One region of the Stenotrophomonas sp. YJH_SMC_48-3 genome, then DNA from elsewhere that is predicted to be linked to it. Evidence: riboswitches for the same ligand, from Rfam matches in the RefSeq annotation. Region 1 holds a riboswitch; the other holds the start of a gene.

Region 1 (3,870 bases):
AGCTGCTGCTGGCGTTCGAGCGTGCCGAGGCCGAACCGGACCCGGCAAAGAAGGCGGCGTGGCTGAGTTTCGCCGTCGTCGGTGGTGGTCCCACTGGCGTCGAACTGGCCGGCACGCTGGCCGAGATCGCGCGCCACACGCTGCGCAACGAGTTCCGCCACATTGATCCGGCAAGTGCGAAAGTGCGGCTGATCGAGGCCGGGCCGCGCGTGCTGTCCTCGTTCCCGGAAGTGCTTTCGCTGAAGGCGCGTCGGCAGCTGGAGAAGCTGGGCGTGGAAGTGCTGACCGGTACCCCGGTGAGCGACATCGGCAGCCAGGGCTTCACGCTCGGTGACCAGTTCGTGCCGGCACGCACCGTGGTCTGGGCCGCCGGCGTGGCCGCTTCACCGCTGGCGCGCACGCTGGACGTGCCGCTGGACCGCGCGGGCCGCGTGCCGGTGCAACCGGACCTGACCCTGCCCGATCACCCAGAGCTGTTCGTGGCCGGCGACCTGGCCGCACTGAGCCAGGCCGACGGCAAGCCGGTACCCGGTGTGGCGCCCGCGGCCAAGCAGATGGGCAAGTACGTGGCCGAGGTCATCCGCGCGCGCCTGCACGGCAAGCCCGAACCCGGTCCGTTCAAGTACGCGGACTACGGCAACCTCGCCACCATCGGCCGCATGGCCGCGATCGTGCACCTGGGCCGACTGCAGCTGTCGGGCGTGCTGGCGTGGTGGTTCTGGCTGGCCGCGCACGTGTTCTTCCTGATCGGCTTCCGCAACCGCATCGTGGTGCTGCTGAACTGGGCGGTCGCGTATTGGAGCTACCAGCGCAGTGCGCGAATCATCTTCGGTGATGACCGCGACGACCGGCAGCCGAAGCGGTAGGGCTGCACGCAGCGGGGTCGGATCCCTTTCCGCAGGAAAGGATTCTGACCCCGTCAACACCCTCCACGCATGGCGTCGGATCTACCGGTTCATCGGGCCACCGGACACCCACCGTTTCGACCCGGTCCGACAGAGGTCCTCCTTCCTCGCGGTGTCGGCAATCTGCGCGGTACTCCAATGCCGGGTGATCCAGATCGTCAATGCGGTACTACTGAGATGCCAGCGCGGCATGCCGCGCTGCGGTTGCCGCCACGGGTGGCGCCGGGCAATCCAGAAGGCCTCACGCTCAACTTCAGGCACCTTCTTCATCACGTCCTTGTCGAAGAACTGGGCGGTGAAGCGCCAGGGGTTCATCGCGTGGTATCCCGCCCGTGGCTCACTGCTGCACGCAGCCACACCACTGGGCACACGGCCGGCCGGCTTCGGCCGACCGCCTGCCAATGCCAGCCCGAGCAGGTACAGCAGGCCAGGCAACAGCGCGATGCCGGCGACCAGCACGACGATGGAGATCCATGCTTTGCCGGCGGCGCGCATCGTTCACGGCGCCTTCGGTTTCGGGTACCACAGCGACGACAATGACCGACAGTCGTGCTGAAAAGCAAAGGTGGACATCCGGGTCTCCAGCGCTTGGCGCGGAGCGATCATCGCATGGCCCGGCAGCCCATCCACGCATGGCGTGAATCTACAGAACCCGGAGCCGAGCGTGGGCTCGGCTCTACAGAAGCGCAGGATCCGGGGCCTGCAGCCAGGCCAGCTTGCGTTCGCGCGGCTGCTGCTTGAGCTGCCATTCGGCCCGTGACGCGGCGGCCCGGTCCGGGTACTCGCGCACGGCCAGCACGCGCAGCGGTGGCCGCGCCCGGGTGTAGCGCGCGCCCTTGCCGGCCTGGTGGGCGGCGAAACGCGCGTCCACGTCGGTGCTGATGCCAGCGTAATAGCTGCCGTCGCGGCATTCGAGCAGGTACAGGAACCAGGGGCGGAGGGACGGAGTCATGCCCGGATTATGCCGTGCTGCACTGCAGCGGATATACTGGCGCCCGAATGCAGGAGAGAGGCGCCGCGCTGGCGCCCGCCGAAGGCGCAGGCTCCCATGATCGCTCAGGCCGGTGGGCTGGAATCCCACCAACCATGCATTCGACTCGCCGAGCTGGAGAGAGGTCACCGGGCACGCCTGGGACGATCCGCCGAAGGGGCACGCGGCCCATGCCGCTGAACTCTCAGGCAAAAGGACAGCGGGAGCGGCACCGGTCATCGTCATCCCGTCATTGCGCAGGCAGTGGCGGTAGTCGCGCATGGCCGGCCCCACCGCGCCCGGAGCCTGTCCCATGCTGCTGTCCGTCATCTACCTGATCGCCATTTCCGCCGAAGCCATGACCGGCGCACTGTCCGCCGGCCGCCGCCGCATGGACCTGTTCGGCGTGGTCATGATCGCCTGCGTCACTGCCCTCGGTGGTGGTTCACTGCGCGACATCCTTCTTGGCCACTATCCGCTGGGCTGGGTCAAACATCCCGAGTACCTCGGCTTCACCGTGTGCGCGGCACTGATCGCCACCTGGGTCGCACGCTGGATGCACCACTTCCGCCGCACCTTCCTGGTGCTCGACGGCCTGGGCCTGATCGCCTTCACCCTGATCGGCTGCTCTATCGCGCGCGAGGCCGGCCATGCCATGCCCATCGTGCTGATCGCCGGCATGCTGACCGGCGCGTTCGGCGGCGTGCTGCGCGACATCCTCTGCAACGAGGTACCACTCATCTTCCAGAAGGAGCTGTACGCGATCATCGCGCTGCTGACCGGCGCGGCCTACCTGTTGCTGCTGCACTGGGGCGTGGCCGATGCCACCGCAATCCTGTGCTGCCTCGGCGGCGGCTTCGCGCTGCGCCTGCTGGCGATCCACTACCGCTGGGAAATGCCGAAGTTCGTGTACCACGACGAAGTGCATTGAAGTTCGCGTTCTCCACGTCGCCCAGCGCTTGTTGCCGTGTTGCGTTGGGACGCTGTCTCCAGCGCCGCGGCGCCCATCTGGTCCCTCAGTGGCGGACCACGAATCCCCCCGAGCGCCCACTGGACGGCGCCCGCAGCTCTTCATCGAATGCATCCTTGATCGCGTTGATCGCCGCGCCGCGGTCCATCCCGCCACTCACGACCAGAGCATCTGCGACATGCTGGGCGACGTCTGCCAGGATGCGTCCCCACGCATGCTCCTCTCGAATGCCAGGACGATCGCCATACAGGCCAACGTTCAGCGAAGCATGCAATCCCCGTTCGGCAATCCACACGCGGATCATCTCGATGGAATCCTCATCGCGCTGTGCGGCTTCTGGAATGATCAGTTCTTTCATGGCTGCGGCCACCAAACAGGAAGTGGCATTGTGACGTGACCTGGAGCGTACGTGGAGCGGATCTTCTACAAAGCCCCGCGCTTCGCGGGCTCGACGCTACATGAAGGCCCCATCCATCGTTCTCACCACCCCGGCGATGTACCTGGCGCTGTCGCTCATGCGCAGCGCCAGGCGCATCGCCGGTGCAGATGGGCCGGTCTCCAACTCCGACCGGCCCTGATCGCGGCCGCACCCCCGCAGGCGCTGGCCGCCATCCACACACGTGCCGCACTCAGGCGGCTTCCATCAGGCGGCTTCGGACACCTTCACTTCACGGCGGGCGCGCACGGCCGCGGCCAGCCGCTCCAGCACCGTCACGGTGGTGTCCCAGTCGATGCAGCCATCGGTGATGCTCTGCCCATAGACCAGCGGTTGGCCTTCCACCAGTTCCTGGCGGCCACCGACCAGATGGCTCTCGATCATCACGCCCACGATGCGCTGTTCGCCGTCTTCCAGCTGAACAGCGATGTCGTCGATCACCTTTGGCTGGTTTTCCGGGTTCTTCAGGCTGTTGGCATGGCTGGCGTCGATCATCAGGCGCGCTGGCAGCTTGGCCTTGGCCAGCACCTGGCAGGCCTCGGCAACACTGCCTGCGTCGTAGTTCGGCTGCTTGCCGCCGCGCAGGATC
Region 2 (3,870 bases), on a different contig from region 1:
TCGGTCTTCATCCGCGCCACGTCGGCACCGGTGAATACCATGCGGTCCAGGGAAGGAGAAAGAACGCGGCGCTCCTTCAGCGCCACCTCGAACAGGCGGTAGGTCTGCTGCGCAGCCATGGGGGAACCTCATGCAACGACATCGGATCGGCTGGCTGTCGTGCATCCACGCACCGGCTGGCTGGAGTCCCCAGCCTAGTCCGGTCGTTCCTCGCCGCAAGCGTTACGGGCATCGCGGCGTGCCCTACCCCTGCGCGCTGCTCAATCGCCCGTGCAGGCTGCCTGCGCCGCGCGCTCAAGCCGGTGCTCCCAGTACCAGAACACGAAGCCGGCGCCAAAGAACGCGGCCTGGCCCAGCGCCAGGTGCAGCGGGCTGGCACTGAGCAACGGCGACACCACGCCGGCCACCACGGTGCTGATCATCAGCTGCACGAAGGCCTGCAGCGACGAGGCCAGGCCGCGCTGGTGCGGATACATGTCCAGCACCGCCAGCGCCAGGATCGGGAAGATCAGCGCCATGCCCATGCCGCCCAGGAAGATCGGCAGCACTGCCCACGGCAACACGAACTGCGGCGACAGCGCCACGTAGCCGACATTCAGCAGCGCCGACAGCGCGCACAGGCTGAAACCGATGGCGACCTGGCGGGTGGGCGTGGTGTGCCCGGCCATGCGCCCGGACAGGAACGAGCCGGTGGTCATGCCGCCGATGGTGGGGATGAACAACCAGGCGAAACCGCCCTCGCCCAGGTGCAGGTGCTGCATCACGAACACCGGCGCCGACGAGATGTACAGGAAGATGCCACCGAAGCCGATGCTGCCGGCCAGCGCCAGGCGCAGGAAGCGCGGGTTGAAACCGATGCGCACGTAATCGCGCATCAACGCGTGCGGCGACAACGGCACGCGCGCTTCGACCGGATGGGTCTCCGGCAGGTAGCGTGCAGTGGCTGCCAGCAGGACCAGCGCGAACACCACCAGGAACCAGAAAATCAGCGGCCAGCCGGCGCCACTGAGCAGGATCCAGCCACCGATGATCGGCGCGATGGCCGGGGCGATGCCGAACAGCATCGACACCTGGCTCATCAGGCGCTGCGCGTCGTGGCCATGGTAGAGATCGCGGATCACCGCGCGGCCGACGATCATGCCGACACCCGCCGACAGGCCCTGCAGCGCGCGGAACGCCAGCAGCGTGGCCAGATCGGTGGACAGCGCACAGCCGACCGAGGCGCCGACGAACACCACCAGGCCACCGAGGATCACCCGCTTGCGCCCCCACGCATCGGACAGCGGGCCATGCGCCAGGCTCATCAGGCCATAGAACAGCAGGTACACGCTGATGGTCTGCTGCACCGCCACCTCGTCCACCGACAGGCGCTGCGCCAGCTGCGGGAACGCGGGGAAGATGGTATCGATCGAGAACGGGCCGAACATGGCCAGGCCGGCAAGCAGCAGGGCCATGCGGCGGGTGGAGGGAGCAACGGCGGCGGTCATGAAGGAAGCGTCCGGCAGGGCCATGCGCGGCACGCACGGCGGGCGCCGGTCCCGCTGCAACGGGGACGGCGCCAGATGAATTCGGGTATCCGCCCATCATAGGTGGGGATTGCGCCCGATGCCATGCAGCGGTGCACAAAACGCACGGCCGGGCCATCGGCCATTCAGCCGCGGGCCCGCGCCGGGGCGCGGCCAGCGGGCCCGCAACGGGCTATAATCGGCGGGCAACACGGTGGGAGAAGCGGAACACCGCTGCCGAAGGCGCAACGCCCGTAATCGCTCAGGCCCGATACCACCCGTAACAGAACTCTGGAGAGACCGGTTCGATCCGGCGCCGAAGGGGCACGAAGCCGCGGTTTTCCGCGCTTCCAAACTCTCAGGCAAAAGGACAGAGGGGCGCCCCGCAGACCGCCGACCGGCGGCTTGTGCCCGTGCGTGTGCCCTTTCCTGACGGATCCTTCGCCATGTCCCAGAACACCCCTTCCCTGCGTGAGCTCGAGCACCACAATGCGTTCGTCGAGCGCCACATCGGCCCCAACGATGCCGAGATCGCGCAGATGCTCGACGTCGTCGGCCACGCGTCGCTGGATGCGATGACCGATGCCATCGTGCCGGCCAAGATCAAGTCGCCGGCGCCGCTGGCGCTGCCGGAGTCGATGACCGAAGTGCAGGCACTGGCGAAGATCCGTGCGATCGCCGACAAGAACACCGTGCTGCGCAGCTTCATCGGCCAGGGTTACTACGGTACCCACACGCCGAACGTGATCCTGCGCAACATCCTGGAAAACCCGGCGTGGTACACCGCCTACACCCCGTACCAGGCGGAAATCTCGCAGGGCCGCATGGAAGCGCTGATCAACTTCCAGACCCTGTGCGCCGACCTGACCGGCATGGAGATCGCCAACGCCTCGCTGCTGGACGAAGCCACCGCCGCCGCCGAAGCGATGACCCTGGCCAAGCGTTCGGCCAAGTCGAAGTCGGACACCTTCTTCGTGCACGATGCCGTGCACCCGCAGACCCTGGAACTGCTGCGCACCCGCGCCGAGCCCATGGGCATCGTGCTGCGCGTCGGCACCCCGGCCGAGGCACTGGAAGCAGAAGCCTTCGGCCTGCTGCTGCAGTACCCGGACACCTTCGGCCAGGTCGGCGACTACAAAGCGCTGGTCGATGCCGTGCACGCACGCGGCGGCCTGGTGGCCGTGGCCACCGACCTGCTGGCCCTGACCCTGCTGGCTGCCCCGGGCGAATGGGGCGCGGACATCGTGGTCGGCAACAGCCAGCGTTTCGGCGTGCCGTTCGGCTTCGGTGGCCCGCACGCCGCCTTCATGGCCTGCCGTGACGCCTACAAGCGCTCGATGCCGGGCCGCCTGATCGGCGTTTCGGTCGATGCCCAGGGCAATCCGGCATACCGACTGACCCTGCAGACCCGCGAGCAGCACATCCGCCGCGAGAAGGCCACCTCCAACATCTGTACCGCACAGGTGCTGCTGGCAGTGATGGCCTCGATGTATGCGGTCTACCATGGCCCGGAAGGCCTGACCCGCATCGCCCGCCGCACCCACCGCCTGGCCGCCATCCTGGCAGCGGCACTGCGCAACGCCGGCGTACAGGTCGGTGGCGACTTCTTCGACACCCTGCACGTCACCGGCGTGCACGCCGATGAGATCCACGCCAAGGCACGCGCCGCAGGTTACAACCTGCGCGCGATCGACAGCGACTCGGTCGGCATCAGCCTGGACGAGACCGCCACCCGCGCCGACGTGGTCGCGCTGGCCGCCGTGTTCGGCGCGCAGGCCGACATCGATGCGCTGGACGCAAGCACCGCCGACGCGCTGCCGGCCGGCCTGCTGCGCCAGTCTGCGTTCCTGACCCATCCGGTGTTCAACACCCACCACAGCGAGCACGAACTGCTGCGCTACCTGCGTTCGCTGGCCGACAAGGACCTGGCGATGGACCGCACGATGATCCCGCTGGGTTCGTGCACCATGAAGCTCAACGCCACCGCCGAGATGATCCCGGTGACCTGGCCGGAGTTCTCGCAGATCCATCCGCTGGTGCCGGCCGACCAGGCGCTGGGCTACAAGGAACTGATCGACACGCTGGAAGCGATGCTGGTCGAATGCACCGGCTACGACGCGGTCAGCCTGCAGCCGAACTCCGGCGCGCAGGGTGAGTACGCCGGCCTGCTGGCGATCCGTGCCTACCACCGCTCGCGCGGCGAGGGCCATCGCGACATCTGCCTGATCCCGGATTCGGCGCACGGCACCAACCCGGCCTCGGCGCAGATGTGCGGCATGAAGGTGGTGGTCACCAAGACCGATGCCAACGGCAATGTCGATGTGGAAGACATCCGCCTCAACGCCGAGAAGTACAGCGACCGCCT

The links. Region 1 has a riboswitch for glycine ahead of AC5P65_RS01900 (trimeric intracellular cation channel family protein). Riboswitches for the same ligand answer to the same signal wherever they lie in the genome.
Region 2: it holds a riboswitch for glycine, as region 1 does, so the genes downstream of both, gcvP (aminomethyl-transferring glycine dehydrogenase) here and AC5P65_RS01900 (trimeric intracellular cation channel family protein) in region 1, are expected to answer to the same signal.

Annotation. Positions count from the first base shown of each region.
Region 1 is NZ_JCAFSQ010000001.1:411,643-415,512, reverse strand. It holds gene AC5P65_RS01915 (NAD(P)/FAD-dependent oxidoreductase) at 1-866, shown strand, start outside; gene AC5P65_RS01910 (hypothetical protein) at 948-1,400, opposite strand; gene AC5P65_RS01905 (GIY-YIG nuclease family protein) at 1,582-1,857, opposite strand; glycine riboswitch at 1,898-1,987, shown strand; glycine riboswitch at 2,001-2,106, shown strand; gene AC5P65_RS01900 (trimeric intracellular cation channel family protein) at 2,189-2,806, shown strand; gene AC5P65_RS01895 (DUF5076 domain-containing protein) at 2,892-3,203, opposite strand; gene AC5P65_RS01890 (3-deoxy-7-phosphoheptulonate synthase) at 3,489-3,870, opposite strand, start outside.
Region 2 is NZ_JCAFSQ010000003.1:110,633-114,502, reverse strand. It holds gene AC5P65_RS05595 (siderophore-interacting protein) at 1-119, opposite strand, end outside; gene AC5P65_RS05590 (multidrug effflux MFS transporter) at 261-1,487, opposite strand; glycine riboswitch at 1,787-1,889, shown strand; gene gcvP (aminomethyl-transferring glycine dehydrogenase) at 1,952-3,870, shown strand, end outside.